DNA from 3 places in the Pilimelia columellifera subsp. columellifera genome. Region 2 is predicted to be linked to each of the others. Evidence: riboswitches for the same ligand, from Rfam matches in the RefSeq annotation. Region 2 holds a riboswitch; each other region holds the start of a gene.
What was found. A riboswitch is a leader RNA that binds a small molecule or an ion and turns the genes downstream of it on or off. The one in region 2 is predicted to bind cobalamin.
Positions count from the first base shown of each region.

Region 1 (9,911 bases), on a different contig from region 2:
GGTCCGGCACGCTTGTCGCGGCCCTCATCGCGCCGCCGCCGGGACGTCGTCGGCGGCGGGCCGGAACCGCCGCCGCCCAGCGGCGCCACGCAGCCGGGCGGCGAGCTGGTCGCCGCCAATGTTGACCGCGATGGTGAGGACGGCGATGGCCGTGGCCGGGGCGAGCACCGCCCACGGCTGCAATGCCAGCCCGGATCGGTTCTCCGCCACCATCAGCGCCCAGTCCGCAGTTGGCGGCTGTAGCCCGAAGCCGAGGAAGTTGGCGCCGGCCACCATCGCGATGGCGGCGCTGACACGCGAGCCGACATCCGACAACATGGTCGCGGCGATGTTAGGCAGGATGTCCCGGCCGGCCACCGACAGCCACGACTCACCGCGCGCCAACGCCACCTCCACGTACCCCCGGGTCCGTGTCTCCAGCACCGCGGCCCGCACGACCCGGGCGATGCCGGGCACGTTCGCCAGCGCGGTCGCGCCGACGACGACCAGCATGCCGCGACCGGAGCCGGCGGCCAGCACCGCCAGGACCAGGAACGGAGGGACGGCCAACAGCACGTCGATCGGACGCATGAGCGCGGCGTCGGCACGGCCGGACAGGCCGGCCGCGACGCCGACGGCGGCGCCGGCGAACAGGCCGAGCGCCGTGGCCGCCAGGGCCAGACCGATGACCGTCCGGCCGCCGTGGAGCAGCCGGCTGGCCACGTCGCCGCCGAGGTAGTCGGTGCCCAGCGGGGCGCCCGGTCCCGGCGGCGCGAAAGGCGCGCCGACGACGTCGGTGGGCGGGTACGGGGCCAGCCATGGGCCGGCGATGGCCGCGGCGACCAGCAGCCCCAGCACGCCGAGCGCGCCCCGGGTCACCCAGGATCGGGTCACCGGCGCCACCCGGGCGTCGTGCGCAACCTCGGCGCCAGCGCCACCACCGCGAGGTCGGCCGCCAGGTAGCCGGTTGCCGTGACCACGGCGAACAGCAGGGTCACCGACTGCACGTACGGCAGGTCGCGCTGTGCGATCGCTCGCACCAGGTCCTGCGAGACGCCCGGGTAGTTGAACACTGTCTCGACGACGACGATTCCGCCGACCAGCCAGGTGATGCTGCCGGCCAGCAGCGGCATCGCCGGGGCGAGCGCGTTGCGCAGGGCGTGCCGGGTGACGATGCGCCGCTCCGGGATGCCGTGCAGGCGGGCCATCCGCACGTACGGCGAGGTCATCGCCTCGGCCATCTGCGCGCGCACCATGCGGATGGTCTGCGGCGCCATCACCGCCAACAGGGTGACGACCGGCAGCACCAGAACCTCCGGCGTGAGCAGCGGGCTCGTTCCCGGCGCGACCAGCGACACCGCCGGCAGCACCGGCCACGCGAACGCGAACACCGCGATCAGCAGCGTCGCGGTGACGAACTCCGGCAACGAGCCGAGCGTCACTGACCCGATGCTGATCACCCGGTCGCGGGCCGCCCCGGCGCGGGCGCCGGCCCACGCGCCGAGAGCGATCGCCAGCGGCGCCAGGCAGACCGCGGCCACGGCGGCCAGCGCCAGCGTGTTGGGTAGGCGGGCGCCGACGATCTCGGTGACCTCCCGACCGGAGAACAGCGACCGGCCGAGGTCGCCGCGCAGCACGCCCGACATCCAGTCGACGTACCGGTCGACGACCGGCCGGTCCAGGCCCAGCTCTGCGCGTAGCTGAGCTTTCTGCTCCGGCGAGACCGTTCCCGACCCGGCGCCCTTGGCGTAGATGACGTCGACGGCGTCGCCGGGAAGCAACTGCATCGCGGCGAAGATGGCCACCGACGCCGCCCAGACCACGCCGGCCGCTGCGGCCAGCCGACCGAGAACGTAGCTGGTCACAGCCACACGCCGCGGTAACTGCACCAGTCGTCAGTGGCCACCGTCGCCGGGACGTACCCGCCGACCCGCGGGCTCACGCCGTCGAGCCACTTGGCGTACGAGTGGATGATGTACCCGCCATCGGTCCACAGCTCCTGCTGGAGCTGGGCGTACCGCTGCCTGCGCAGCGCCGGGTCGAGCGTGCCGCGCGCGGTGGCGAACGCCCTGTCCCAGGCGGGCCGCCGCCACGCGGTCTCGTTGCTCGGGGCGTCGGCCAGCAGCGCCTGACCGTAGAACCACTCGAGCGCGTAGCTGCCCCAGCCGGTCTGGGTGAACGGCTGCTTCCGGTAGACGTCGCTGAAGTACGAATCCGGGGCCGACTTGGCCACCTCGACGGTGATGCCGGCCTTCTTTGCCTGCTCGGCGAACAGCAGCGCCGACTGCACGTACCCAGGGTTGACTTCGGCGGTGTGCAGGGTGACCGTCAGGTTCTCCTTGCCCGCCTCGCGCAGCAGGGCCCGCGCCCGCTCGGGGTCGTACGGGCGCTGCGGAATGCCGTCGGCGTAGTTGGGGGCGCCCTTGCCGTAAAGATCGTTGCCGATTTCGCCGTATCCGAAGAAGACCGAGTCCACGATGGCCTTGCGGTCGACGGCCAGCTTGAGCGCCTCGCGCACCCGCGGGTCGGTGAACGGCTCCCGGTCGATGAGCATGTTGAACGAGTGGAACGTGCCGACCGGCGACGGGTGCAGGGCCATCGCGGAGCTGCCCTGCTGCGCCCTGGCCTGCACGTAGGACAGCTCGTGGACGATGTCGGCCTGCCCGGACAGGAAGACGTTCAGCCGGGCGTCGGCCTCCACCGCCAGCAGGATCTCGACACTGTCCACGTACGGCTGGCCAGGCTCCCAGTAGTGCTCGTTGCGCACCAGGCGGGTCCGCTCGCCCGGCGACCAGCTGTCGAAGCGGAACGGTCCGGTGCCGACCGGGGGGTGCTGCCTGTCGAACCTCCTGGCGCCGTTCTGGACGACGTAGACGTACCAGCCGGCCAACAGCGCGCCGAGGTCTGCCGTCGGCTGCTTCATCCGCAGCTCGACGGTCAGGTCGTCGACCTTGCGGGACTTCGCGATGTCGACCATCTGGAGGTCAGCGGCGGCGGGAAGCTTGTTGGCCGGGTCCAGGATCCGCCGGACGCTCCACAGCACGTCGTCGGCGGTCAACGGCTTCCCGTCGTGCCACCTGACACCCTTGCGCAGGTGGATGGTCCACACCGTGCCGTCGGCGTTGGGCGCCAGCTGCTCGGCCAGCCGCGGCCGCAGCGTCAGCTCGTTGGTGTGGGCGACCAGCCGGTCGAAGACGTTCTTGGCCACCGCGCCGCCGCCCCACGAGCCCGCCAGGTGCGGGTCGAGCACGTCGTCGGTGGTGCTGGCTCCCGAGACGACGACGCGCAGGTTCCCGCCGCGGCGTGGGGGTCCGCCGGCGGGCCCACCCGCGGCGGCGGTCGTGGACCGGCAGCTGGCCAGTCCCGGTGCGCCCAGGATGATGGCGCCGGCGAGGGCGCCCCGCAGGAGGGAGCGGCGGCTGGGTCGGCTTGTCATGGCATCTCCCGGAAGCGTGAGCGGGCGCACGGACGCGGCGCGCCGGCGATGGCGCGACCGGGGCGTGGTGGGCGGCGGGACGGGGGGTGAGGCGGCGAGCTCAGGCGCGGGTAAGCACGGGCAGACTGGCGACCATGTGATCCATCCTTCGTGGAGTCAGCAGCGGCGAATCACGATGGGAGGTTTCCTGACTCCGCATCAACGCGTGCCCCGCCTTCCCGGCCGCGCGGCCAGTGGCGATGGTGGGGCTCACTCCACGGTTACAGTGGCGAGGACCGTGCCGGACTCACACCGGCTTCCCTGCCTCATCGTGGCACTGACCCTAACAGCCACTCCCCGACATTCGGGGACCCCGAGGTGTGTCACCCGCCACCGGGGTGATGATCCCTTCGCCGCGGCATCATCACCCGACGTCTCGTTCCGGCGGTCTTATCCGGACTGTGAGGGATCGCCGGGGGCGCTGGTCCGCTCGGGTTGGAAGACCTCTTCGACGCTCAGGCCGAACACGTCCGCGATGGTGAACGCCAGCGGCAGGCTGGGATCGTGCCGCTCGGTTTCGATGGCGTTGATGGCCTGCCGGGAGACCTGGCATCGGTCGGCCAGGTCCGCCTGGCTCCACCGACGGCCTGCGCGTAGTTCACGTAATCGGTTTCGCACTGGTTAACTCTTCTCAGCGGCGCAGGCGGGTGCGTAGGTCGGCGATGCCCAGCCAGATCGCCAACCCGCCGATGATGATGAGCTGGGTTACCTGGTGGATGGCGACAACGCCAGCGGCGTCGAGCAGAGTCGCCACCTGCAGACTCACGAGGACCGCGGCGAACGCGACGGCCATGCTCTCCAACTGGACCCTGCGTAGGTACTCGTCCGCGCGACGGAACGCCCGCAGCAGAACCCACACCACGGCGAGGCTGAACGCGGCGGTCGTCGTGATCCACCACGCTCGCTGACCGGGGCTCTGGTCGGGGTTGCTGCCAAGCGCCAGGGCCACCGCGCCCAGGGTGGCCACTGGCAGTCCGTCGACGAGGACAGCGCGGCGGGCCGCGCGTGCCACCTGACCTTGTTGTGTCTCTGCCTTCATGGCTTGAATGTAAGGTTCTCCTTCCATTACGTCAAGCACACCTGACACGATCGGAGGAATCCTGACACCGCCACCACTGGAACGGGCAGCGGGGCGCCTTGGCGCGGGCCGCGCGATACGGCAGGCTGGCGCCATGCCCGACGCTAGGCCGACCTCCGTAGACAACCCACTCGGCGACCTGTACCTGAGCTGCGTCGGGCGAGTCGACCGCCTGACGCGCGACCTCGACGACGCACGCGGCGCCGTCGAGGTGCCCGCTCTTCCGGAATGGACGGTGCGGGACACCGTCGCGCACCTCGCCGGAGTGTGCGCCGACGTGCTGGACCGCCGGCTCGACGGGGCGCCCGGACCCACCTGGACCTCCCGGCAGGTAGACGAGCGCCGCAGCCGGTCAATGTCCGAACTGCTGGACGAGTGGCACGGCAGAGCGTCGGCGATGGCGCAGGCCCTGGCCGACGCCCGCTTCGCGCGGGTCGCCATGGACGCCTGGCACCACCTGTACGACCTACACGGCGCGCTCGGCGAGAGCCCCGCCCCGGACCCGCGCGGCGCGGTGGCCGTGGTGGAGGTGCAGGCGCGGGCGCTGACCCGCGGGTGGATCAGCGGCCAGGGCGAAGGCTGGCCGGCGGACCTGCCGGCGCTCGTGGCGCGGGCGACCGACGGCGGAAGCTGGGTGCTCGGCGCCGGTGAGCCCACAGCGGAGGTTCGAGCGCCTGTCTTCGAGTTGGCTCGGGCCCTGATCGGCCGTAGGTCGCTGGAGCAGCTCCGCGCCTACGCCTGGTCCGGTGACCCGGAGCGATTCCTCCAAGCGATGGTGGTGTTCGCCCCACCGGCCCGACCGTTGGCTGTGTGAGACCGGACGTGCGGACCGCTCCACCTCGCCGGGCGAGGTAGCGTCCCGCAGCACTGATGAGGGTCGATGGCTGGGGGTCGGTAGATGACTGGTGTGGATGGCGGCGGCGTTGTGGCGGAAGAAGCCGCGCGTAGCTCGTCCGTCCTCGTCCGAGTTGCCTGTGGGGTGTCGCTCGCTGCGTTGGCGCCGTGGATGGCGGAAGCGTCGTGGGGCGGCTACCCAGTGACCTACTACCCCACCCTCGTCCTCTTTGGCGCCACCTTCTACGGGATGGCCGCGTTGATCATCCGTGAGGTCAGCCGACGGTGGAGCGGCGGGTGGCCGGCGATCATTCTGCTCGCCGCGGCCTTCGGCGTCATCCAGGCGGGGGTGGTCGACCAGAGCCTGTTCAACGTCGACTACCTCGACGACACACAATTCGACGCGACGCAGTCAGAAGCCGCCCGGACCAGCGTTCCGGTGATCGGCGTCAGCCTCTCCCAGGTCCTTGACTATGTGGGCAACCACATCGCGCTCAGCATCGCCGCCCCGATCGCGCTGGTCGAGGCGTTCGCCCCGCCGGCCTACCGTGATCGGCCGTGGCTCAGCCGAGGCGCGCTCGTGGCGATGGCGCCGGTGTACCTCCTCGGCAGCGCCATGATCTTCCTGGACGACGACGGTCGCAAAGGCTTCACTGCCGCCCCGGGTCAACTCGCCGGCGCGTTGGTGATCGCAGCTGTCGTGATCACGCTCGCCCGCCTGCCGCGCTGGCGGCGGTCGCCGGCCGCGCTGCCCGGACGTGTCCCCGCGCCCCTGGTTGTGGGGCTCGTCGCACTGATTCCCTTCTTCAATAGCCTGTCGAGCAACTGGACCGGACAGCTGCTGCGTATCGCCGTCTGGATCGCGTTCGTGATCGCGGTGCTCCGGTACAGCCGCCGAGCAGGATGGAGCAGGCGGCACACCCTGGCAGTGTGGTCGGCTGGGCTGGTGAGCGTTGCCGCCAGCGTCCTGGCCGTGCCCACATACTTTCCCGTTCCCCCGTCGATCGCCCTGCTCAGCGACATCATCGTCATGGCCCTGGCGGCGACGTTGATCAGCGTCGGATTCTGGCGACTGAGGCAGCGACCGGCCTGAACAGAGCCCTACCCGTGGGCTCCCTTATTGCAAAATACTTGCAGTTACGAAAAGATGGCGACGCTGTTTGATCGTGGCGACGCCCCTCATCGGTCCGCGGCTCGCCAGCTATAGGAGGACCTGTGTTCGGGGTGCGTTGCTTGTCGGTTCGTCGGTCGGTCGCGGTTATGGCCGCGGCGGGCGTCGTCGGCGTGGCGGGTTGTTCAGCGGGGTCCACCCCGGCGTCATCGGGTGATGCCGCGACGCTGGTGGTGGCGACCGCGGGTGAGCCGGAGGCGTTGAACCCGCTGCTCAACTACGGGGTGGACGGCGCGTCGCTGATCTTCGACGGCCTCGTCGCCCGGGAGGGGAACAACAACCTCGTCGGGGGCCTGGCACGTGAGACGCCGGCGGTCTCTGCCGATGGCAGGACGGTCACGGCCCGGCTGCGTGAGGGGGTGCGTTTCCACGACGGCGCCCCGTTGACCTCGGCGGATGTGGTGTTCACCTACCAGGCGGTGCTCGACCCGAAGGTCGATTCGACGCTGCGGTCAGATCTGGACATGCTTGCCGCCGTCGAGGCGCCGGACCCGGCGACGGTCGTGTTCCGGCTCAAGCACCCCTACGCCCCGTTCCTGCAACGGCTCACCCTCGGCATCGTCCCGGCCAAGGCCCTCGCCGGGCAGGACATCAACAAGGCTGCCTTCAATCGTGCGCCGGTGGGCACCGGCCCGTACCGGGTGCAGTCGTGGACGCCCGGTGACCGGCTTGTGCTGAAGGCGAACGAGGCGTACCACGGCGGCGAGCCGAGCAACGCCACGGTGGTGGTGGCGTTCGTCGCCGATGACAACGTCCGCGCCCAACGCTTGCGGGCTGGCGAGTTCGACGCGGCCGAGCTGCCGCCGAAGCTCGCGGCGGGGTTCGACGCCGGCGGGCACAGGGTGCAGAAGACGCCCACCGCCGACTACCGGGGTGTGATGCTGCCGATGGGTGGCCCGATCACCGGCGACCTGGCCATACGGCAGGCGCTCAACGTGGCGGTGGATCGGAGCGCGATGGTCGCTGGCGTCCTCGGCGGGGCGGGCGAGCCGGCGTTCGGGCCGGTGCCGCCGTCGTCGCCGTTCGCCGAGCCATCCATAGTGGGTAGGCCCGGAGCCGACCCGGTCGCCGCCGCGGCGGTGCTGGATGCGGCCGGCTGGGCGCCGGGGCCGGACGGCGTACGGGGCAGGGACGGACGCAGGGCGGCGTTCACGCTGATGTATCCGGCCAGCGACAGCCTCCGTAAGGAGTTGGCGCTGGCGTTCACTGCGGACGCGAAGAAAGTCGGTATCGCCGTCACCCCCCAGGGTCTGACCTGGGACGCGATCACTCCGAGGATGCGGAACGACGCGTTGATCATGGGGTGGGGCACCCCGTACGACCCGGATTTCGTCTCCTACAAGCTGTTCGGCTCGGCGTTCGCCGGGAAGGGGTTCTTCAACCCGGGCTTCTACAAGTCGCCCGCGGTCGACCAGGCGTTGCAAACCGGTCGCGGCTCCGTCGACCCGGCCACGCGCAAGGCCGCCTACGCCACCTTCCAGAAGCAGCTCGCCGCCGACGTGCCCTGGGTGTTCCTCACCTACCTTCAACACACCTACGTGGTCCGCGACACGATCGTCGGGGTCGTCCCGCGGGTCGAGCCGCACGAGCACGACGTGGCCAACAGCTTGTGGTGGAACATCAACACCTGGACCAAGAAGCGGTGACCGCCGGCCACGCGAATCCGACACGACCGGTTTCCCGGCGCCGGTTGGCCGGAGCGGGGGTGGTCGTGCGCCGGCGGTTGCTGGTCGCCGGCCCCATCCTGGTGGCCACCAGCATGGGCATGTTCGCCCTCGGCGCGGCCTCGCCGATCGACCCGGCGCAGCAGTACGCCGGAGCGGCCGCGTTCACCGCCACCGAGGAGAACCTTGCCCAGATCCGCGCCAACTGGGGCGTCGACGATCCGTTGCCTGTGCAGTACGCACGCTGGGTCGGCAACCTGTTGCAGGGCGACCTGGGCTGGTCGACCAGCCGCCACGAACCCGTGATCTCCGTGCTGGCTGCCCGTGCCGGTTGGACGCTGCTGCTGGTCGCGACCGCGCTGGCGCTCGTGCTGGTGGTGAGCCTGCTGCTGGGCGTCTTGGCCGCGTACCGGCGTGGCGGCGTCTTCGACCGGACGCTGCGGGCCGCGGCGCACGCCGTGCAGTCGGTGCCGGTGTTCTGGCTCGGACTGGCCGCGATAGCGGTGTTCGCCCTGCACCTGCGCTGGCTGCCGGCCGGTGGGCTGACCGACGTCACCGCCACCACCACGTCCTGGACTGACGTTGCCCACCACCTGGTGCTGCCGGTGGCCGTGCTGGCCGTGGCGCAGGCCCCGTGGTTCGTGCTGTTCGTCCGCGATGCGGTCGCCGACAGCCTGCGCGACGACCACGTCCTGGCCGCCAAGGCCCGCGGCCTGCCCGGCCGCACCGTCCTGGCCGGTCACGCGCTGCGCACCGCGCTGCTGCCGTTCCTCACCCTGATCGGCACCCACCTGCCCGAGCTGGTCGGTGGGGCCGTCCTCGTCGAGACCGTGTTCTCGCTGCCAGGTCTGGGAGCGGTCACCGTGCACGCCGCCCTCGGCAGCGACTTCCCCCTGTTGGCGGCCACGACGCTGCTCACCACCGTCGTGGTGCTGGCCGCGAACCTGGCCACCGACCTCGCCTACGCCATTGCCGACCCCCGGGTGCGACTGCATGACTGACCTCGCCCAGCGCCCCATCCGCCGTGACCGGCCCCAATGGCGGGCAGGACAGGCCGGCGCCGCTGTCGCCGGCGCCGTGTTGCTCGCCGCGCTCGTCGCGTGCCTTCTCGCGCCGCTGCTGTGGCCGCTGGACGAGGCCGCTGTCCACCTCGACCAGACTCGGCAGCCGCCATCGTGGGCGCACCCCGCCGGCACCGACGACCTCGGTCGTGATGTCGCGCACCGCAGCGTCTACGGGCTGCGCGTCTCGCTGCTCGTCGGCGCCGTAGCCGCCCTCGTCGCCACGGTCATCGGCGGCCTGGTGGGCGCCGTCGCCGGCGCCCTCGGCGGCCGTATCGACCGCGCCCTCATGCGGGTCGTGGACACTGTCGCGGCGCTGCCGCACCTGCTGCTGGGAATCTTCATCGTCGCCATGCTGCGACCCAGCCTCGGCGCTGTCATCGCCTCGGTCGGGCTCACCCACTGGCTGTCCACCGCCCGGATCGTGCGCTCCGAAATCCTGAGCCTGCGCACCCGGCCATTCATCGACGCCGCGATCAACGGCGGCGCCAGCCGCGCCCGCGTCCTGCTACGGCACCTGCTGCCGCATGTGCTGCCCCGCCTCGCCCTCGCCACCACCCTGATGGTGCCGCACGCTGTCTGGCACGAGACCGCCCTGTCCTTTCTGGGCCTGGGCCTGCCCCCGCACCTGGCGTCCCTGGGCAACATG
Region 1 covers NZ_BAAARY010000001.1:252,607-262,517, forward strand. Annotated here, with positions in the region: gene ABD287_RS01240 (ABC transporter ATP-binding protein) at 1-28, opposite strand, end outside; gene ABD287_RS01245 (ABC transporter permease) at 25-873, opposite strand; gene ABD287_RS01250 (ABC transporter permease) at 870-1,844, opposite strand; gene ABD287_RS01255 (ABC transporter substrate-binding protein) at 1,841-3,415, opposite strand; cobalamin riboswitch at 3,576-3,758, opposite strand; gene ABD287_RS01260 (helix-turn-helix transcriptional regulator) at 3,845-4,072, opposite strand; gene ABD287_RS01265 (hypothetical protein) at 4,086-4,493, opposite strand; gene ABD287_RS01270 (maleylpyruvate isomerase N-terminal domain-containing protein) at 4,627-5,346, shown strand; gene ABD287_RS01275 (hypothetical protein) at 5,431-6,459, shown strand; gene ABD287_RS01280 (ABC transporter substrate-binding protein) at 6,591-8,183, shown strand; gene ABD287_RS01285 (ABC transporter permease) at 8,180-9,202, shown strand; gene ABD287_RS01290 (ABC transporter permease) at 9,195-9,911, shown strand, end outside.
Region 1: linked by a shared signal. The riboswitch ahead of ABD287_RS01255 (ABC transporter substrate-binding protein) and the one ahead of ABD287_RS15960 ((2Fe-2S) ferredoxin domain-containing protein) in region 2 are both predicted to bind cobalamin.

Region 2 (9,911 bases):
CGGTCGGCGATGTCGGCCTTGCAGGATTCGCCGGTGGCGTCGGTGGTGGCGCCGTTGCGGTCCGGCAGCGTCGTCCACGCCCCGGTGCCTGCCTCGCGGGCCTCGACGAACAGGAAGTCCCAGCTGGCCTCGGTGTCGTAGGAGGCCCAGAACTTCAGGTCGGCGGCGCTGGCGCCGGTGAGGTCGACGGTGCGGCTGAGCCGTTGGTAACTCTGGGACGCGTCGGCGCTGCGGACGTACCAGGCGCCGTCGTACGGGTCGAACGGAGCGGGGCCGGGCCGCTTCCAGTCGACGACGGCCTGGCCGCCGAAGTGCGGGAACTGCTGGGGCGGCAAGAAACTCGACGTCGGCAGGAACGAGGCCGAGTGGGTCTGGTTCTTGGCCGAGCCCTCGGCGTTGAGGACGCCGGCGAACCCGGCGAACGCGCCGGCGTTGCCGGCCACCGGGTGCAGCTTGTCGCCGTCGGCGCCGGCGTTGTCCACGTAGGTGTGGGCGCCGAGGTAGTACTGGACGAAGTCGTTGCCCAGGGTCAGGCACGGGGCCTTGCCGGCGGTGACGCACTCGGTCGTCCCGCTCGGGTCGTACGAGTACTGGCCGTCGGATGCCTGGGCGAGCAGCGCGTTCTGGCCGCTGACCAGGAGCTTGCCGCCTTCGTTGAGGTAGTCGCGGACGGCCAGCTCGGTGTCGAGCGCCGCCTTGGCGGCGGTGCCGGCGGGCTGGCCGGGCGCGCGCAGGATCGCGTCGTCGCCGGTCTCCCAGACGACGGCCTTGTAGTGCGACAGCACGCCCAGCGGGTGCGGGGCGCGCCGGCCCTGGGTGTCGAAGTCGTAGACGTCGGGACGGTGCCCGGCGGCCTTGGCCGCGGCGACGTACGCCGCCGCGTGCTTGGCGCTCGTGCCCTCCTGGGTCGGGCTGGCGCCGGTGACGTCCTCGACGGCCAGGACGAGCACGTCCCCGCCGATCCCGGTGTGCACCTGGTAGGTGAAACTGGCGCTGGCGACCTTCTTGGCGTTCCTGCCCTTGCCCTTGACGCCGGTGAACCACGCTTCGACGCGGTCGCCGGCCCTGGCGCCGGTGACGACGCCGCGGCGCTCGTCGTAGTAGCGGTTGTTGTCGCCGCCGTAGCGCTCGCCGCCCTTCCACGCCCTGGTCGCGACGGCGCGGGCCTTGCCGCCGTTGATCCGGAAGTTGAGTTTGACGCTGGCCAGCGAGCGTTTCACGGTCGCGGCCACCGGCTGCTTGACGCCGTAGGAGACGGCGAAGGTGTCGGGGACGAAGTCCGGGGCGACCCGGTTGATCGACGAGAACGGGTTGCCGGGGTCCTTGGCGGACTTCGCCAACGACAGCGCGAACGGGATGTTCTTGCGGAACTCCATCTCGATGAGCTTCTCGTCATCGGGGAACACGAATCCGCTGACGCAGTCCTCAGGCTTCCACTGGTCGTCGGGGAACCAGTTGGCGGCGGTCTCGCAGGTGGACATCTCGGGGGTGACGCCGAGGGTCCGGTGCTTGACGCTCATGTGTTCGGTGGTCTCGCCGTTGGTGGTGTACAGCTCGGCGGAGATGTCCGGGTCGTAGCCCGGGACGGCCGGGTTCTTGTCGTCGCCGGCGAGGGTCTCCCAGACGACGTCGTCGGGGGTGGGGGTGCTGACCTGCCAACCGGTGCCGTAGAGCAGCAGCTCGGCGGCGGAGTGGTAGTTGACGAAGAACCGGAAAGGGATCCTGCCGAAGAGCTTGTCCAGCGCCCGGGTCTCCGGCTCGGACGCCGGCTTGGGGCCGCGGTATGTGTCGCTGGAGGGGTTGGGGGAGGAGCCTTCGTTGTCGTATCCCCACCTGGTGGGGAAGTTGCGGTTCGGGTCGACCCCGTCCCCGGTGGTGATCTTTCCGTCGCCGTTGTTGTCGCGCAGGTTCTTGCGCCACAACCGGTTGCCGGGGGTGAAGGTGTAGTCGTAGCCGTCAGGGTTGACGACCGGGATGAACCACAGCTCGGTGGTGTCCACCACCGCGGTGATCTCGTCGTCGGTCCCGTAGCTGCTCAGGATGTGGTGCAGCAGCCGACGATTCATCTCCGGCGTGATCCACTCGCGGGCGTGCTGCGTGCTGGCGTACATGACCGCCGGCCGCTTGCCGTCGGGGATCTTCCTGGCGTCCTTGGTGACCTTGATGGCGATGATCGGCTTGCCGTTGACCGAGGTGCCAATGGTCTGCGTCTTGGTGAGACCGGGGTACCGGGCGGCGAGCGCGGCGATCTCGTCCCGCAGGCCGCCGGGCTCGCTGAACGAGCGGAACGCCTTCCAACCGGCCAGCCCCTGCTGCCGCAACTCCTCGGAGGCGGCCTTGCCGCGCACCTTCTTGACCTGGAGGGTGATGCCCTGGCCGGCGAGCTGGCGTAGCTGCTCGCCACTGAGGACGGCCTCGACGGCGTAGTTCCCGTCGCCGCGACGGGTGGTGCGGGCGCTCCCGTGGTCGAGTCCGACGTCACGCAGGCCGTCGACCTGCTTCGCCGAGAGCGTTCCGGTGTACACCTCCAGCCCGTCGTGTTGGGTCTGCGGGGCCGCGGGCGCTGCCGTGGGCAGTCCCAACGTGGCGCCGGACAGAGCGAGCGCAGTGGCCGAAGCCAGCAGGACGCGCCTCATCGTGCCTCCGATGGTGAGTGTGGTGATCCTGCGTGAGCCTCGCCGCTGGACTCGCGTGTGTCAATGTTCACACCAGATCGACCGTGTCGTTGGTCAATCGCGTATAAAGCTCGTTGAGCACCCTGGCCTGGGCGCTCCAACCCCATCCGTCCAACAGGCCCGCCCGGGCGTACGCGGCGCGGTAGCGCGCCGGGTCGCCGAGGACGGCGCGGACGGCGCGCACGTAGTCGTCGAGGTCGTCGGCCCGGAACACCTCGCCCTGCCCGGTGTCCCGCACCGTCGCCGCCATCACCCGCACGTCGCTGACCACGATGGGCAGCCGGGCGTGGGCGTACTCGAAGAACTTGGTGATGAGCGCGATCTCGTGGTTGGGCCATCGCTGGATCGGGATGATGCCGGCGTCGGCGTCGGCGAGGGCCGCCGCCACCCGGTCCGCGGGGACGTAGTCCAGCAGGCGTAGCCGGTCGGCGACGCCGAGCTGGCGGGCGAGCGCGACCAGTTCCCGGGCGTGCGGCCCGTCGGGCTGGTTGACCACCAGCGCCAGGTGCGCGCCGGGCAGCCGGGGCAGCGCCCGGACCGCGAGCGCCAGCCCACGGGCTGGCGCGCAGGCGCCGCTGTACACCAGCAACGGCACGCCGGGCCCGAGGCCACAGCGGACGCGTAGCGTGTCCGGCCCGCCGTCCAGGGTGATGGGGACGCCTGGCGCGATGTCCGGGGCGTTGAGCACCACACTGGGCAGGCGCGGCAGGTGGTGTTCGCGTTGCAGCAGCCGGGCCAGCTCGGGCGAGACGGTGACGACGGCGTCGGCGTGCCGGGCGTACTCGCGCTCGTGTCCGCGGTGGGCCGGCAGCCATCGGGCGTGGTCCCGCCAGGGTTGGATCCCGGGGAGGAACTCGTGGGCGTCCCAGACCAGCTTGGCGGCGCGGCCCGACGCTCGGGCCCGCAGGACCGCGCGGGCGCCGACGCCCAGCATCCGGAAGTCGTGCGCGTGGATGATGTCCGGCGCCAGCGCGTCGATGGCCGGCCCGTACGCGGCCTCGAACTCCCACAGCGACGGCTCCAGCCGCCGCCACGCGCCGTCGCCGAGCCGCCACCGCCAGAAGCGGACCAATGCCAGGTCCACCGGGCGTCGCAGCAGTCCGACGAGCCGCGAGCGCCTCAGGCGCTCGCGCCCCCGGCGTCCAACGGACGCGCCCCCGGCGCCGCCCATCGGCAGCAGCCGCACCTTCGCCTCGCCGACGCGCCAGGATCGCGCCACGCTGTCAGCACGGCCGAGGAGAGTCACCGCCCAACCGGCCGCCGCCGCCGAGCGGGCGGTCTTCTGCACCCGGGAATCGCCCTCGACGGCGTTGTCGACGAGCATGACGATCCGGCCCCGCACCACAGATCTGCCTCCTTGTCACGGCCGGGAGCTGACCGGCGCGGCGAGCGAAATCGTCGCACTGTAGGCGTCGGCGGCGAACTTCTCACACTGGCGCGATGACGAGCGGACAACGCGAAGATGGCCGTTGCCGACGCCCCTTCATCGACATCTGTCGTGGCTATACTCCGCGTTGCTTCAGCGCCGGACGCTGCCGATGACGAGGACCGGATGGCACACACCCGCGACATGCCGGACGTCACCGTAGTGGCGCCGGTGTACAACACCATGCCGTACCTGCGTCGTTGCCTGGCGTCGCTGGTCGGGCAGAGCATCGGCCACGACCGCATGGAGATCGTCGCCGTCGACGACGGCTCCACCGACGGCAGCGGCCGGGAGCTGGACCGGTACGCCGCCCGCTACCCGGGCCTGGTACGGGTGATCAGGCAACCGAACTCTGGCGGTCCCGCCGGCCCGTGCAACCGGGCGCTGGACGTCGCCGCGGGCCGCTACGTCTACTTCGTCGGCGCCGACGACTATCTCGGCGGGCAGGCCCTGGAACGGCTGGTCGCCGCCGCCGACCGGCTGGACGCCGATGTGGTGCTCGGCAAAGTCGTCGGCGTCAACAGCCGGTTCGTCTACCAGGACGTCTTCGCCCGCAACGCGGACCGGATCGGGTTGGCGGACTCGGCGCTGCCGTGGTCGTTGATGAACGTCAAGCTCTTCCGGCGGGACCTGCTGGAACAGCACGCCATCCGCTACCCCGAGGACATGCCGTTGGGCAGCGACCTGCCCTTCACCCTGGAAGCCTGCTACCGGGCCAGGAAAATCTCAGTGGTCGCCGACTACACCTGCTACCACGCGGTGCGCCGGCTCAACGCCCGCAACATCACCCAGCTCAGCGATGTCGACGCCCGCCTGGCCTGCCTGCGTCGCCTCGTCCAGTTCACTGTGGGCCTCATCCCGGAAGGCCCGGAACGCCGGGCCGTCCTGGCCCGGCTGTTCGCCCTTGAGGTCGCGGTGCTGCTGCGCGACGACCTGGCGCTCGCCGACGACGACACCCGACGCCGTGTCGGCGACACGATCCGCGAACTGGCGGACCAGCACCTGGACGACGCCATCGCCGGGGGACTGGACATCGAGACCTGGCTGCGGCTGCGCGTCCTGCGCGCCGGCCGGCACGCGGCCCTGCTGCCGGTGCTGCGCCACGACGCCCAGGCCGGTGTCCCGGCGACGGTGATCGAGGGTGACCGCTGGTTCGCCGGGTACCCGGGGTTCCGGGCCAGTCCGCCGCAGGCGCCGGACGCCGCCTTCGAGGTCACCGACCGGGCCGCCGACTGGGCGGCCAGGCTCGATGCCACCGACACCGCATGGCGCCGCGACAGCTCCGGCGCCCGGGTGCTGTCGCTCACCCTGCGCAGCCCACTGCCTGATCTGCGGCAGCGGGTGAGCGGACCGGTGCGGGTGGTCGCCGAGGACATCGGCGCCGACGCCGTCGTCGTCGGCGCCGGCGAGGAGACCACCCTGCGCGCCGACCTGCGCCTGCGGGACCTCGTGGCGGCCAGCGCCGAGAGCGGCCAGCGTCGGTCGATCCGGGCGACCATGCGCCTGGGCGACGTGTTCGGCTCAGCCCAGGTGCGGGCTACCGGCCTGCGATCACCGCGCCCGGCGCTCGTCCGGCGTGGTGTGCGTTGCTTCGCGGTCGCGCCCACCCGGGACCAGTCGGGCCAGCTGATGATCTCGGTCGTTCCGGTCACTCCGGGACGCGTTGTGGCGCAGCTCGTTGCTCTGGCGCGGCGCCGGCACTGACGGCGTCGGCACGGAGGGCGTCGCCGCCGGCATCGCCCGCGCGGCCGCATGACGCCCCGGGCCGGCCGGACGCCGTCGCGTCAGCGCCCCGACAGCCTGGTGCGCGTGCCGCAGCGTCGCGTACGCGGGCCAGGCGCCCCAGCGCGTCAGCCGGTGCTTGAGCCCGGTGACGCCCGCGGGGACCGGGTAGCCGTCGGCGGGCAGCCAGCGCCGGTAGTCGGCGACGACGCGATCGAAGAACGCCCGCCGGCTGCTGACCGGGAGCCGCTGCTCGTTGCCGGCGATCACCAGATAGTGGTTGACCATGACCCGGAACAGCTCGCCACGGAACTGGTCGTAGGCGCCTCCGCTGGCGTCCACGGCGGCGAAGACCGCGGCGTACTGGTCGAAGACCTCGAAATGCCGGGTGCTGACGGTGGCGGTGATCCGATCGGTGGGACGCTGCCGGTAGTAGTAGCAGACCTGGTGCAGGACCTCGATGGACTCGGCGGCCATGAGCAACGGGTGACTGTAGGAGCAGTCCTCGTACCAGCCGCGGCGGAAGGACAACCCGGCGCGGTCGAGCAGCTCCCGGCGGACAATCTTGGACCAGGCCGCCTGGGCGAGCCGCAGCAGCTGCGGACGCTCGGCCAGCCGCACCGGCGAGGTCAGGCCGCCGACGACGTCGGCCGAGCGTTGGGCGACTACGCGGCCATCGGGGTGCGCCTCCGCATGATCGACGATGAGCACGTCCGGCCGGTAGTGACCCAGCTGCTGCGCCACCTGCGCGACGGCGCCCGGGGCGAGCCAATCGTCGGAGTCGACGAACCACACGTACTCGCCGCGCGCCTGCGCCAGGCCGGCGTTGCGGGCCGGTCCGAGGCCGCTGTTGACCGGCAGGTGCAGCACCCGCACGCGTGGGTCACAGCGCGCGCGATCGTCGAGGATCGCCCCGCATCCGTCCGGCGAGGCGTCGTCGACGGCGATGACCTCAAGGTCGGCCGGCGCGTGGGTGAGGATGGAGTCGAGGCATTCGTCGAGGTACGCCGCGACGCGGAACACGGGAACCACCACCGACAGCGTCGGCGCCTGTTGGGAACTCACAGGCGTCGACGCTTCCCCATCAGCGGGGTACACCACCAGCATCGATACGTGAACCGCGGTCGAACACTCGCGGTCGCTTCGACGTTGTATGCTTCTGCGCGCCAGCGGTTCGCCTGCTCCCGATGCTCGGGGGTGGGCGTCGTAAGAGGGAACCCGGTGTGAGTCCGGGACTGCCCCGCAGCGGTGAGTGGGAACGACCGCCGTCATAGGCACTGGACGCGACCGCGTCTGGGAAGCGACGGCCAGTAGGCGCGCCAGGTGAAACCGGCTGGCGCTCGCCCGCAAGTCCGAAGACCTGCCGTCGGCGGCACGCGCGCCGTGCGCGTGCCGGTTTCGGGCCTCGTGGGAGGGCCTCGCACCGACGCTCGGCTTCCTGTGCCGCGCCCGTCTGTCGCGCCCTCCACGCCTGGCCCGGATCGTCGGGTCTCGCGAGGGAGAGCGGCAATGACAGTTCTCGAGTTGTCCAGTCAGGACGCCAGCCCGCCGGCTGCCAGGTCAGGTGACTCCGCCAGGGCGAACGGGGACGGCTGCGTCCGGGTGGTCCTGTGCCGGGGCTGCTGCTGCGGCAGCGCCGCGAAGATTCCTGGCACAGATCATGATGGTCAGTTGGCGAGGCTACGGCGCCTGGCGCAGGAACGCCCTGGCCAGGTTCAGGTCCGTACGGCGGAGTGCCTGGGCCCGTGCGAGCAGGCCAACGTGGTGGTGGTGCGCCCATCAGTGGCCGGGCGCCGTCGCGGCGGAAGGCCGGTGTGGCTGGGACTGGTGCGTGATGAGGCTGCCATCGACTTGCTGGAGAGCTGGCTGGCCGCCGGCGGGCCGGGTCTGGCGTCGCTTCCCGCCGCGCTGAGCCTTCAGGTGTTCCCGGCGCCGAAGTCCGTGGGGAGCGACCGTGTCCGTTGAGCGGTTGACGCGCCGGGTCCGCCTGGTGGTGGTGTTGAGCGCGTTGACGTTACTCGGCGCCGGGTGTGCGGGGGTGTCGACAGACAAGCCTGCCGACGCCACGCCGGTCACACAGCTGAGGATCGCGACGAGCTTCGCGATCAGCGACCTGGACCCGTTGAAGAACGGATTCTGGGCGCCGGAGTTCGGGTTCGGCGCGTTGCTGCTCCAGCCGGTGCGCGGCGGCAAACTTCAGCCGTGGCTGTTGGAATCGGCGACGCAGGCCAGCCCGACGACGTGGACCCTTCAGCTCAAGCCCGAACTGGCGTTCCAGAACGGCCGACCCATCGACGCCGCCGCGCTGGTCGAGGTCATGACGTTCCACTTACGGGAGAACACCTCGGTCACGCCGTTGCTGCCCGGGGCGACCGTTGCCGCGACCGGCCCGCTGACGGTCACGCTGACGACGGCGCGGCCGACGTCCTATGTGCCGAGCCTGCTCGCCCACGAGTCGATGTTCCCGATCTTCGACCACGCCGCCTACCAGAAGGCGAAGGGCCGGCCGGCGGAGCTGATCGCGGCGAAGATCTGGTCCGGCCCGTACACGGTGACCGCGTTGACGCCCGAGGCGATGACGTTGGCGCCGACGCCGGGTTACCGGGTGTCGCCGCCGAAGCTGGAGAAGCTGACCGTCCGGTTCATCCCCGAGGCCCAGGCCCGGATCCTGGCGGTGCAGAACGGGGAGGCCGACCTGGCGCTGTACCCGCCGTCGTCGGCCGCCCGGGAGCTGAAGGGACGCACGGACGCGGTGTACCTGAACCAGGACGCCGGCACCGCCGCGGAGGGATTCCAGCTCGTCCTCAACCCACGCACCGGGCCGCTGGCGGACGTGCGGGTACGGCAGGCGCTCCGGTTCGGCATCGACTATGGGCAACTCGCGACGCAGGTCCTCGGTGGCCAGTACGACACCGCGGTCGGCTTCTACCCGGCTTTTCTGCCCTACGCCAAGCGCAACCAGACGTTCGACGCGGTCAAGGCCAGCCAGTTCCTCGACGGCGCCGGGTGGGTTCGCGGCGGCGACGGGACGCGCAGCAAGGGCGGCAAGCCGTTGACGGTGACGTTGCTGAGCTACCCCCAGCAGCCCGACTCCAAGACCGTCGCCGTGGCGCTACAGGCGCAGCTCCGCACGATCGGCGTCGACGTGCAGGTGCGCCAGGTCGATGACATCGCCGCCGCGGCGAAGAACCCCGCAGGTTGGGACGCCGCCGTGTGGGGCAACGGGGCGATCGACTGGACCCAGACCGACCCGGTGACGCCGCTCGTGGCGAACTTCACCCCGTCCGGCGACAACAACTACGGCGGCATCAGGGACCCGCAGCTCAACCGGCTCATCGGCCAGCTCACCGAGACGTTCGACCCGGCCACCCGGGACACGCTGATGGGCGAGGCGCAGCGGATCATCGTCGAGGAGAAGGTCCATAGCCTGTACCTGACCCTCAAACGGGTGCCCGTGGTCGCCGCTCCGAGGTTGCGCGACTATCAGGTGCCACCGGTGGCGCTGCTCTGGGTCGCCGCGTACTGAACCCTGATGATCATAGTGATCGCGCGGCGGGTCGGGCAGGCCGTCGCCACCCTCGCTGTCGGCAGCGTGCTGGTGTGGTCGCTGCTGGCGTTGGCGCCGGGCGACCCGGCCCGGCGGGTGCTGGCCACGAACAACGTCACCAGCCCGACCGCCGCCCAGGTGACGGCCAAACGCGTCGAGCTGGGCCTTTCCGGCCAGCCGGTGGCCCGGTACGGGCGCTGGCTGGCCGGCGCCGCACGCGGTGACCTGGGCACGTCCTGGGTCACCGGCCGGCCGGTCCGCCACGAGCTGGGCAGCCGGTTGCCGGCCACGCTGCGGCTCACCGCCGCCGCGGTCGCGTTGGCGCTGGGCGTGGCGCTGCTGTTGGGCTGCGTCGCGGCTTCGGCGCCGGGCCGGTGGCCCGACCTGGCGATCCGGCTGGCGGCGCTGCCCGCGCTCGTGCTCCCCAGCTTCGTCGTGGGGCTGGTGCTGCTTCAGGTGGTCGTGTTGCGGCTGGCGCAGTTCCGGGTCATCTCCGACGGTAGCTGGAGCACCGTGTTCCTGCCCGCGCTCACCCTCGCGT
Region 2 covers NZ_BAAARY010000019.1:25,165-35,075, forward strand. Annotated here, with positions in the region: gene ABD287_RS15940 (M14 family metallopeptidase) at 1-2,636, opposite strand, end outside; gene ABD287_RS15945 (glycosyltransferase family 4 protein) at 2,704-3,999, opposite strand; gene ABD287_RS15950 (glycosyltransferase family 2 protein) at 4,228-5,805, shown strand; partial or broken gene ABD287_RS15955 (glycosyltransferase family 2 protein) at 6,526-6,930, opposite strand; cobalamin riboswitch at 6,977-7,205, shown strand; gene ABD287_RS15960 ((2Fe-2S) ferredoxin domain-containing protein) at 7,333-7,788, shown strand; gene ABD287_RS15965 (ABC transporter substrate-binding protein) at 7,778-9,349, shown strand; gene ABD287_RS15970 (ABC transporter permease) at 9,356-9,911, shown strand, end outside.

Region 3 (9,911 bases), on a different contig from region 2:
GAGCGCCTCGTCGCGCTCCACCAGCGGACGACCGACCGCCGCGGCGGCGCCGGCGACGGAGGTGACCCCGGGAACGACCTCGGTGGCGTACCGGTCGGCGAGCCGCTTGTGCAGGTGCATGTACGAGCCGTAGAACAGCGGGTCGCCCTCAGCCAGAACGACGACATCGCGGCCGGCGTCCAGGTGGGCGGCGAGCCGGGCGGCGGCGGCGGCGTAGAAGTCGTCCATGGCGCCGGCGTAACCGCCGGGGTGATCGGTGTTCTCGGTGGTGACCGGGTAGACCAGCAGCTCCTCGATCTGACCGGCCCGCAGGTACGGTCCGGCGATGCCGCGGGCGACGCTGCGGCCGTGCCGGGCGCTGTGGAACGCGACGACGTCCGCGGCGGCGATGAGCCGGGCGGCTTTGACGGTGACCAGCTCCGGGTCACCGGGGCCGACCCCGACCCCCCACAGTCGACCGGCGGTCATCACTCCTCCTCGCTGGCGAGCGCGTTGATCGCGGCCGCGGTCATGGCGCTGCCGCCCCGCCGACCCCGCACGACCAGGTGCTCCAGGCCAAGGTCGTTGCCGGCCAGGGCCTCCTTGGACTCGGCCGCGCCGATGAAGCCGACCGGGATGCCCAGCACGGCCGCCGGCCGGGGCGCCCCGGCGGCGATCATGTCGAGCAGGTGGAACAGCGCAGTGGGCGCGTTGCCGATGGCCACGACGGCGCCGTCGAGCCGGTCCCGCCACAGCTCCAGCGCGGCGGCCGACCGGGTGTTGCCGAGTTGGGCGGCCAGCCCCGGGGTCCGTGGGTCGGTCAGCGTGCAGACGACCTCGTTGCCGGCCGGCAGCCGGCGGCGGGTGACCCCGGAGGCGACCATCTGGGCGTCACACAGGATCGGGGCGCCGGCGCGCAGGGCCTTGGTCGCGGCAGCCGCGACGTCCGGGGAGTAGGCGAGGTCGCGGACCAGGTCGGTCATGCCGCAGGCGTGGATCATCCGCACCGCGACCCGGGCCACGTCGGCCGGGAGTCCGGTCAGGTCCGCCTCGGCCCGGATCGTCGCGAAGGACTGCCGGTAAATCTCCGCGCCGTCGCGGACATAATCAGTCATACAGGACATCCTCCGGGCTGGCTCCGGGCTGGCTGTGGCTCTGGCGCTGCGCTGACCCGCGCGATCACCGCGGCGACCATACCGGCGTCCGCCACGTCGACTGACCGCCCCTCCGCGTTGACCCGATATCCGGCGCCGGTTGCGACGATGTCGAGGTGGTCGTCGGCCGGGTGGCCGCAGCGGCGGGCGCAGCCGGACCAGTGCGCCGGGACGGTCAGGGTGGGGGCGCCGGCGAGCCAGGCGGTGGCGTCGGCGCGCACGTCCGCGAGCGACCTGGCGCAGCCGGGCATGCCGGCGCAGGCGGTGACCAGACCGGCCGGGTCGGCCTGGTCGGTGACGAGACCGACCGCGGCGAGCGCCGCCAGCGCGCCGTCGGCCGACGCCGGAAGGATCACCGAGCGCCACGCGGTCACGCACACACCATCGTCGGACAGCAGGTCGGCGATCGCGGCGACCTGGGCGGCGGTGAGCCGGCCGAGCGGCGCGCCGACCACGACAACACGGCCCCCGCCGCTGCGCCGGTGTGACCCGAGCGCCGGCGCGGCCGGACGCGGCGGAACGGCCCGGGGTGGTTTCGTCGCCGCGTCGGGTCGGTCGGCGGGACCGCGCTGCCACCGGCCGGACGCGGCGAGTCGTCCCGCCACCCGCGCCGGCCCGTCCGTCAGCTCGGCCAGGCGCCAGGCCCCAGCCGCCTGAGCGCCCCGTTCGGCGAGGAACGCGTGTGCGGCGGCGAGCATGAGCGCCGGGGCGCCGGCCAGCTGCGCGGACACTCCCGCTGGCCAGCCGGCGAGGTGGAGGGCGACGGTCCCGTCGGGGAGCGCCCGGACGGCGACATCCGGGCGGAGGCTCAGCACATCACCGCGCCCGTCGTCGAGCGCGAAGAGGAACCTGCCGGAGAGCTGCGCCAGCGCCGGGTCGGCGCGGAGCGCCGCGTCGAACGCTGCCACGGCTGGGCGTACATCGGCGGCGCCGGCGCTGTCGATCCCCGACATCGGCGAGGCGAGGAGGTTGCGGACGTTCTCGTGGGTGGCGGACGGCAGCAGACCGGCGTCGACGAGCGCGACGGCGAGGCGGGCCGGCGCGTCCGCGCTCAGGCCGCGCAGTTGCACGTTCCCGCGCGAGGTCAGCTCAAGCTGGCCGTCGCCGAGCCGTGCGGCGGCGTCGGCAAGCGTCCGCCACTGGACTGCGGTGAGCCAGCCACCAGGAACACGTACCCGGGCCAGTCCCCCGTCGGCCGCCGGGTGCACCCGAAGGGCGCCCGGGCAGCTGTCCCGCTCGGCGCGCGGGGTCGGCTCGAGGATCACGGACGAATCCTACGGCTGGCCGCGCGGGCCGCGGTCGGGCGCTGGGCGCGGTCCGGCTCGGGCGCCGCCGGTGGACCCGACGGCGTCCGAGCCGGCCAACGCTCACATGGCGAAGGTCGGGTCCGGCTTCATGATGCAGAAGGTGGCCCCCTGCGGGTCGACGAGCCAGGCGATGCGCCCGGCGGGCACCGTGTCACGCATCAGCTCGGTGGCGCCGGCGGCGATCGCCGCGTCACCGACCACGTCGACGTCCTCGACCTCGAAGTAGGGCACCCAGGCCGAGGGCATCCCGCCCATGTCCGGGGTGATCTGCATGCAGCCGATGACGCCGTCCTCGCCCTGGGTGAAGACCCGGTAGACCATGCCGCCGGGCAGCTCGCTGTCGGTGTGCCGGAGGCCGAAGACCTCCTCGTAGAAGGGAGTGACGGCCTCGCGGTCCGTCGAGTAGACCTCCGTCCAGACCAGCGAGCCGGGCTTGGCGACCAGTTCGACGCCGGGGTGGGCCGCCGGCTGCCACAGCGAGAAGTAGGCGCCTGCCGGGTCCTGGCAGACCGCCATCCGGCCCAGGTCCATGACGTCCGTCGCGCCGACGACGGTCGTGCCACCATGCTTGCCGATCAGGTTGAGCGTGGCGTCCACATCGTCGGTCTTGAGGTAGATCGCCCAGGATGAGCCCCGGGCGGCATCGGTGGCCTGGCCGAGGCCGGCGACCTGCTTACCGTCCTTGCGCAGGAGGCGGTAATGACCGCTCTCAGGACCCATGTCCTCGGCCTGCCAGCCGAAGAGCGAGCTGTAGAAACCGACCGCAGCGTCAACGTCGGTGGCGCCCAGATCGAGCCAGCACGGGACGCCGGTTTTGAAGGTTGAAGTCATGCCGCCGATCCTCGCCTGCCGGTATGACATCGCGCGGCGGTTCCGCGGGAAGTTCACCGGACGGACTGGTTACGGCCCCGACACGGTCGGCGCCGTGAGCTGGCTTGACTCGGCCGGGCAGGTTCACCAGAGTAGAGACCGCAACACGACATGAGGCGGAGGAAGCCGGTGTGAGACCGGCGCGGTCCCGCCACTGTGACCGGGGAGCAAGCCCCGCGTGACGGCCACGGCGCGCCAGCGCGGGAAGGCCGGGGCGAGCGGCGATCCGGGAGCCAGGAGACTCGCCCATGTCGCCTCACCGAGCCGGGGCGCGGACCCCGAGACAGGAACGCCGCCATGAGCATCGACGCGCCCGCACCCGACGCCGACCAGCACGCTGACCACCAGCACGCCGATGACCAGCGGACGATCCTGTTGCTGTCGACATCGGACACCGACCTACTGTCCGCCCGCGCCAGCGGCGCCGGATACCGGCTGGCGAACCCGAACCGGGTCGCCGTCGACGACCTGCCGGACCTCACCGAGGGCGTCGACCTGGTCGTGGTCCGCATCCTCGGTGGTTACCGGATGTGGGAGGAGGGCCTGGACGCGCTGCTGGCCGGCGGACGGCCGGTGGTCGTCCTCGGCGGCGAGCAGGCGCCCGACGCCCAGCTGATGGCCCACTCGACGGTGCCAGCCGGCGTGGCAGCCGAAGCGCACCTGTACCTGGCCCAGGGCGGCTCCGAGAACCTGGCCGAGTTGCACAGGTTCCTGTCCGACACCGTCCTGCTGACCGGCTTCGGCTTCGCCCCGCCGGCGCAGGCGCCGGAGTGGGGCCTGCTGGAGCGCGACGGCGCCGAGGTCGCCGAGGACGCGCCGACGGTGGCCGTCCTGTACTACCGGGCCCATCACGTCGCCGGGAACACCGCGTTCGTCGAGTCGCTGTGCCAGGCGGTCGAGGCGCGCGGGGCGCGTCCGCTGCCGGTCTACTGCGCCTCGCTACGCACCGCCCCGGACGACCTGTTCGCCACGCTGCGCCGCGCTGATGCGCTGGTCGTCACGGTCCTGGCCGCCGGCGGCACCAAGCCGGCCACCGCCGGCGCCGGCGGCGACGACGACGCCTGGGACGTCGGCGAGCTGGCCAGGCTGGACATTCCGATCCTCCAGGGCCTGTGCCTGACGGCGAGCCGGGAGGCATGGGACGCCAACGACGACGGGCTGTCGCCGCTGGACACCGCCACCCAGGTGGCGATCCCGGAGTTCGACGGCCGGATCATCACCGTCCCGTTCTCGTTCAAGGAGATCGACGCCGACGGGCTCACCGTCTACGTGGCCGACCCGGAGCGGGCCGCCCGGGTGGCCGGCATCGCGGTACGGCACGCCGAGCTGCGGCACGTCCCCACCGGCGAGAAGAAGATCGCGCTGATGCTGTCGGCGTACCCGACCAAGCACTCCCGGGTCGGCAACGCCGTCGGGCTGGACACCCCCAAGTCGGCGGTGGCGCTGCTGCGGGCGATGCACGGGCACGGCTACGACATCGGCGGCCTGGGTGGATTCCCCGGCGTCGAGGCTGAGGACGGCGACGCGCTCATCCACGCGCTCATCGCCGCGGGCGGGCACGACCTGGCCTGGCTCACCGAGGAGCAGCTGGCGGCGAACCCGGTCCGGATCCCGGCAGCGCAGTACCGGGCGTTCTTCGACACTCTGGACGCCGACCTGCGCCAGCAGATGCTCGACACCTGGGGCGAGCCGCCCGGCGAGCTGTACGTCGACCGGTCGGTCAACCCGGACGGGGACATCGTGCTGGCCGCGCTGCGCTGCGGCAACGTCGTCATCATGATCCAGCCGCCACGTGGGTTCGGGGATAAGCCCGTGGCGATCTACCACGACCCGGAGCTGCCGCCCAGCCATCACTATCTGGCCGCCTACCGGTGGTTGGAGGCCGAGTTCGGGGCGCACGCCGTCGTCCACGTCGGCAAGCACGGAAACCTGGAGTGGCTGCCCGGCAAGTCCGTCGGCATGTCCGCCGGCTGCGGCCCCGACGCCGCCCTCGGCGTCCTGCCGCTGATCTACCCATTCCTGGTCAACGACCCGGGCGAGGGCACCCAGGCCAAGCGCCGGGCGCACGCCACCCTGGTGGACCACCTGGTGCCGCCGATGGCCCGCGCCGACGGCTACGGCGACATCGCCCGCCTGGAACAGCTGCTCGACGAGTACTCGTCGATCGCGGCGATGGACCCGGCGAAGCTGCCGGCGATCCGGGCCCAGATCTGGACCCTGCTCCAGGCCGCCAAACTGGACCACGACCTGGGCATCACCGACCGGCCCGACGACGACGGCTTCGACGACTTCCTGCTGCACGTCGACGGGTGGCTGTGCGAGGTCAAGGACGTGCAGATCCGCGACGGCCTGCACATCCTCGGCGCGGCGCCGGTCGGCGAGGCCCGGATCAACCTGGTCATGGCGATGCTGCGGGCCAAGCAGATGTGGGCGGGCAAGGTCGCCGCGCTGCCGGGCCTCCGCGAGGCCCTGGGCCTGGTCGAGGACGGCTCAGCTGGCCGGGCCGAGACAGACGACGTGGAAGCCACCGCCCGTGAGCTGGTCGTCGCCATGGAGGAACGCGCCTGGTCTACCGACGCCGTCGACGACGTGGTCCGCTCAGTGCTGGCGATCGGCGACGAGAAGGTCGCCGCGGTGCTGCGGTTCGCCTGCGACGAGGTCGTGCCCCGGCTGGCGAGGACCACCGACGAGATCACCCACATCCTGCACGCGCTCGACGGCGGGTACGTGCCGGCCGGCCCGTCCGGGTCGCCGCTGCGTGGCCTCATCAACGTGCTGCCGACCGGCCGCAACTTCTACTCCGTCGACCCGAAGGCGGTGCCGAGCCGGCTGGCCTGGGAGACCGGGCAGGCGATGGCGGAGTCGCTGCTGAACCGCTACCGCTCCGAGAACGGCGAGTGGCCCAGCTCGGTGGGCCTGTCGGTGTGGGGGACCTCGGCGATGCGCACCGCCGGCGACGACGTCGCCGAGGTGTTGGCGCTGCTGGGCGTGCGGCCGGTGTGGGACGAGGCGTCCCGCCGGGTCACTGGCTTGGACCCGGTACCGCTGGCGGAGCTGGGCCGGCCGCGGATCGACGTCACCATGCGGATCTCCGGCTTCTTCCGCGACGCGTTCCCGCACGTCGTGGCGTTGCTCGACGACGCGGTGCAGCTCGTCGCCGGACTGGACGAGCCGGCCGAGGACAACTACGTCCGGGCGCACATCGCCGCCGACGTCGCCGAGCACGGCGACGCCCGACGGGCCAGCATGCGGATCTTCGGCTCGAAGCCCGGCGCGTACGGGGCAGGCATCCTGCCGCTCATCGACTCACGCAACTGGCGCGACGACGCCGACCTGGCCGAGGTGTACGCGGTCTGGGGCGGCTACGCCTACGGTCGTGGCCTCGACGGCGTCCCGGCCCGCGACGACATGGAGACCGCGTACAAGCGCATCGCCATCGCCGCCAAGAACATCGACACCGCCGAGCACGACATCGCCGACTCCGACGACTACTTCCAGTACCACGGCGGCATGATCGCCACCGTGCGGGCGCTCACCGGCCGGGCGCCGGCGGCGTACATCGGCGACTCCACCCGCCCCGACGCCGTGCGCACCCGCAGCCTGCACGAGGAGACCGCCCGGGTGTTCCGGGCCCGCGTGGTCAACCCGCGCTGGTTGGAAGCCATGCAGCGGCACGGCTACAAGGGCGCCTTCGAGATGGCGGCCACCGTCGACTACCTGTTCGGGTACGACGCCACCGCCGGCGTCGTCGCGGACTGGATGTACGAGAAGCTGTCCGCGACGTACGCGCTGGACCCGGCGATGCAGAAGTTCTTCGGCGAGTCGAACCCGTGGGCGCTGCACGGCATCACCGAACGGCTCATCGAGGCCGCGAACCGCGGCATGTGGGAGCACCCGGAGCCGGAGACGCTGGCGGCGTTGCAGGAGCTGTACCTGTCCACCGAGGGCGACCTGGAGGACGACGGCGCCTGAGCCTACGGCCGGCCGCCCCCCGCCGAGCGCGACGGCTTCGGCGGGGGGCGGCCGGCGGGACCTGGGCCGGACGCGGGTCAGGACCTGGCCGACTGGAGCGCCAGCGGGTCGCTCGGGGCGTCCGGCTTGGCCTTGGCCATCTGCTCGCCCAGCTCCACCAGGGCGTTGCGGCCGAGGGCCTTGCGGACCTCCGGGAACCACTCTTTCTCCTCCTCCTCGACGTGGTGCCGGACGTTCTCGATGAGCACCGTCACCTTGGCGTCGTAGGACTCGTCCGAGGGGTCCAGGGTCCGCAGCTCGGACATCAGCCAGGCGACGACGTGGTGCTCCTCGACCGATTCGAGAACATGCTCGGTGGTGTCTGGGATCTCCGACCGGGCAGCCGGGTAGAAGACTGTCTCCTCGATGTACGCGTGGGTGGTCAGCTCGGCGCAGATCTGGTCGACCAGCTTCTTCTTCTGGTCCGGCGTCGCGGAGTCCTTCTTCTTCTCGAACTCCTTGAACAGGCTTTCGACCAGCTTGTGGTCTTCCTTGAGCAGCACGATGCCGTCCATGATGTGAACCTCCCTGATTGGCCTCGCCCTTCGAGGCGCCGGCGTGCGCCGACGACCTCGACCGTCGCGATACCCGTCCCGTCAGGGAGTTATGCATGCCGCCGGTGATCCATGAGCCCCTGCTATCGGACCACTGTAGAAGCGCGGGACGTCGTCGCGTGGTCCCATACCGGTGATGCGGCCATGATTATGATGGTTTGGGCAGTTTCCAGCAGGGTAGTCCAGGTCGATGGCCGACGACGAGCACGAGGCGACGGCTGCCCGGGCGGTCGCCGCGCGCGTCCCCCATGGGCTGATGGTAGCCGCCCTCACCGCCGGATCCGCGCTGCTCATCGCCGGCTGCGTGCTCCTGGTCGGCTGGGCGTTGGCGCGACTGGCGCCGGTGACGGTGGCGGTGGTGGCGGCGCTGCTGCTCGCGGCCCTGCTGCAACCGCTGACGGTCAGGCTGGAGCGGATGCGTGTGCCGGCGGGTCTGGCGGCGCTCACCTCGGTGCTGGTGCTGCTCGTGGTGTTCCTGGCCCCGCTGATCCTCATCGGGCGGCAGGCGGCCGGACAGTTCGGCGACCTACGGCGCCAGCTCCAGCAGGGCCTCGGCGAGGTGCGCCGGATGCTGCTCACCGGCCCGTTTCCGATCTCCGAACGTCAGCTCGACGAACTCAGTCGCCAGCTCGGCGAGGCGGCCACGGCCACCGTCCCTGGCCTGGCCAGCGGCGCCCTGGTCGCCGCTGAGGCGCTCGGCACGGCACTGCTCGCCCTGGTGCTGCTCTTCTTCCTGCTCAAGGACGGCCCGCAGATGTGGGCCTGGCTGCTGGACCGGGCGCCGCGCCACCGCCAGCAGGCGTTCGACCGCGCCGCGACGTCCGGTTGGGAGGTGCTCACCGGCTACATCCGCGGCACCGTCATCATCGCCACCGTCGATGCCCTCGGCATCGGGCTGGCGTTGGTGCTGCTGGACGTGCCGCTGGCACTGCCGTTGGCGCTGCTGACGTTCACTGCCGCATTCGTGCCGATCCTCGGAGCGACGCTGGCGGGGGCGGCCGCCGTGCTGGTGGCGCTGGTGGCCAACGGCCCCACCGACGCCCTGTTGGTGCTCGCGGCGACCATCGCCGTCCAACAGACCGAAGGCTACCTGCTGGAACCGCTGGTCATGGGCAAGGCGGTGCGCCTGCACCCGGCGGTCATCCTGATCGCGATCGCGACCGGCACCGTCCTGGCCGGGATCGCCGGCGCTGTGGTGGCGGTCCCGCTCACCGCGGCGACCTACCGGGTGGCGCAGACGCTTCGCCAACACTCCGGAACCGGGTAGGTGAGGTCAGAAGACCATCAGCTGACGGTCTTGGCGCCGGCGAGCTTCCAGAACACGGTGGCGATGGCGTTGGCGCCCAGGCCGAGGACCTTCGGGTCGACGTTGGCGGCCCGGTCGCAGGCGGCGTGGTAGCAGGGTTCCAGGTTACTGAGATTCGACTCGGAGCTGATCCCGGTCACCTTGACGCCGGCAGCGCTGAACGAGCTGTGGTCGGACCTGCCGGCCGGGTTGATCGTGGTGGTCTTGACAGCCTTCGACGAGAAGAAGGCCTTGAAACCCGCGCTGAGGTCCGGGCCTTCCTGGTAGATCCCCCACGCCTTGGTGTTCGGGGTGCCAGCCATGTCGAAGTTCAGGTATGCCTTGATCTTCTGCTTGTCCGCCGCGGCCAGGCTCTGCACATAGAACTTGGAGCCGACCAGCCCGACCTCCTCGGCGCCCCAGAAACCGAAGCGCATCCGCTTCTCCGGGCGAAGGTTGCTCTTGGCGACCGTCAGCGCGTTCTCCAGCACGGCGGCGGTCCCCGAGCCGTTGTCGTTCATACCCGGGCCCTGCGGAACGCTGTCCAGGTGGGCGCCGATCATCATGACGTTGTTCGCGTCGCCGTGCGGCCACTCGGCGACGACGTTCCAGCCCTGGGCGCCGGCGTGGGTGAACGGTTGCAGGGTGGTCTGGAAGCCGGCGGCGTCCAGGGTGCTCTTGACGTAGTCGGCCGACGCTTTGAAACCGGGGCGGCCGTGGGCCCGGTTGCCCCCGCTCTCGTCGGAGATCT
Region 3 covers NZ_BAAARY010000010.1:128,165-138,075, reverse strand. Annotated here, with positions in the region: gene ABD287_RS12410 (precorrin-2 C(20)-methyltransferase) at 1-468, opposite strand, end outside; gene ABD287_RS12405 (precorrin-8X methylmutase) at 468-1,094, opposite strand; gene cobG (precorrin-3B synthase) at 1,091-2,398, opposite strand; gene ABD287_RS12395 (VOC family protein) at 2,501-3,271, opposite strand; cobalamin riboswitch at 3,374-3,574, shown strand; gene cobN (cobaltochelatase subunit CobN) at 3,608-7,282, shown strand; gene ABD287_RS12385 (hemerythrin domain-containing protein) at 7,360-7,836, opposite strand; gene ABD287_RS12380 (AI-2E family transporter) at 8,066-9,142, shown strand; gene ABD287_RS12375 (M20/M25/M40 family metallo-hydrolase) at 9,160-9,911, opposite strand, start outside.
Region 3: linked by a shared signal. The riboswitch ahead of cobN (cobaltochelatase subunit CobN) and the one ahead of ABD287_RS15960 ((2Fe-2S) ferredoxin domain-containing protein) in region 2 are both predicted to bind cobalamin.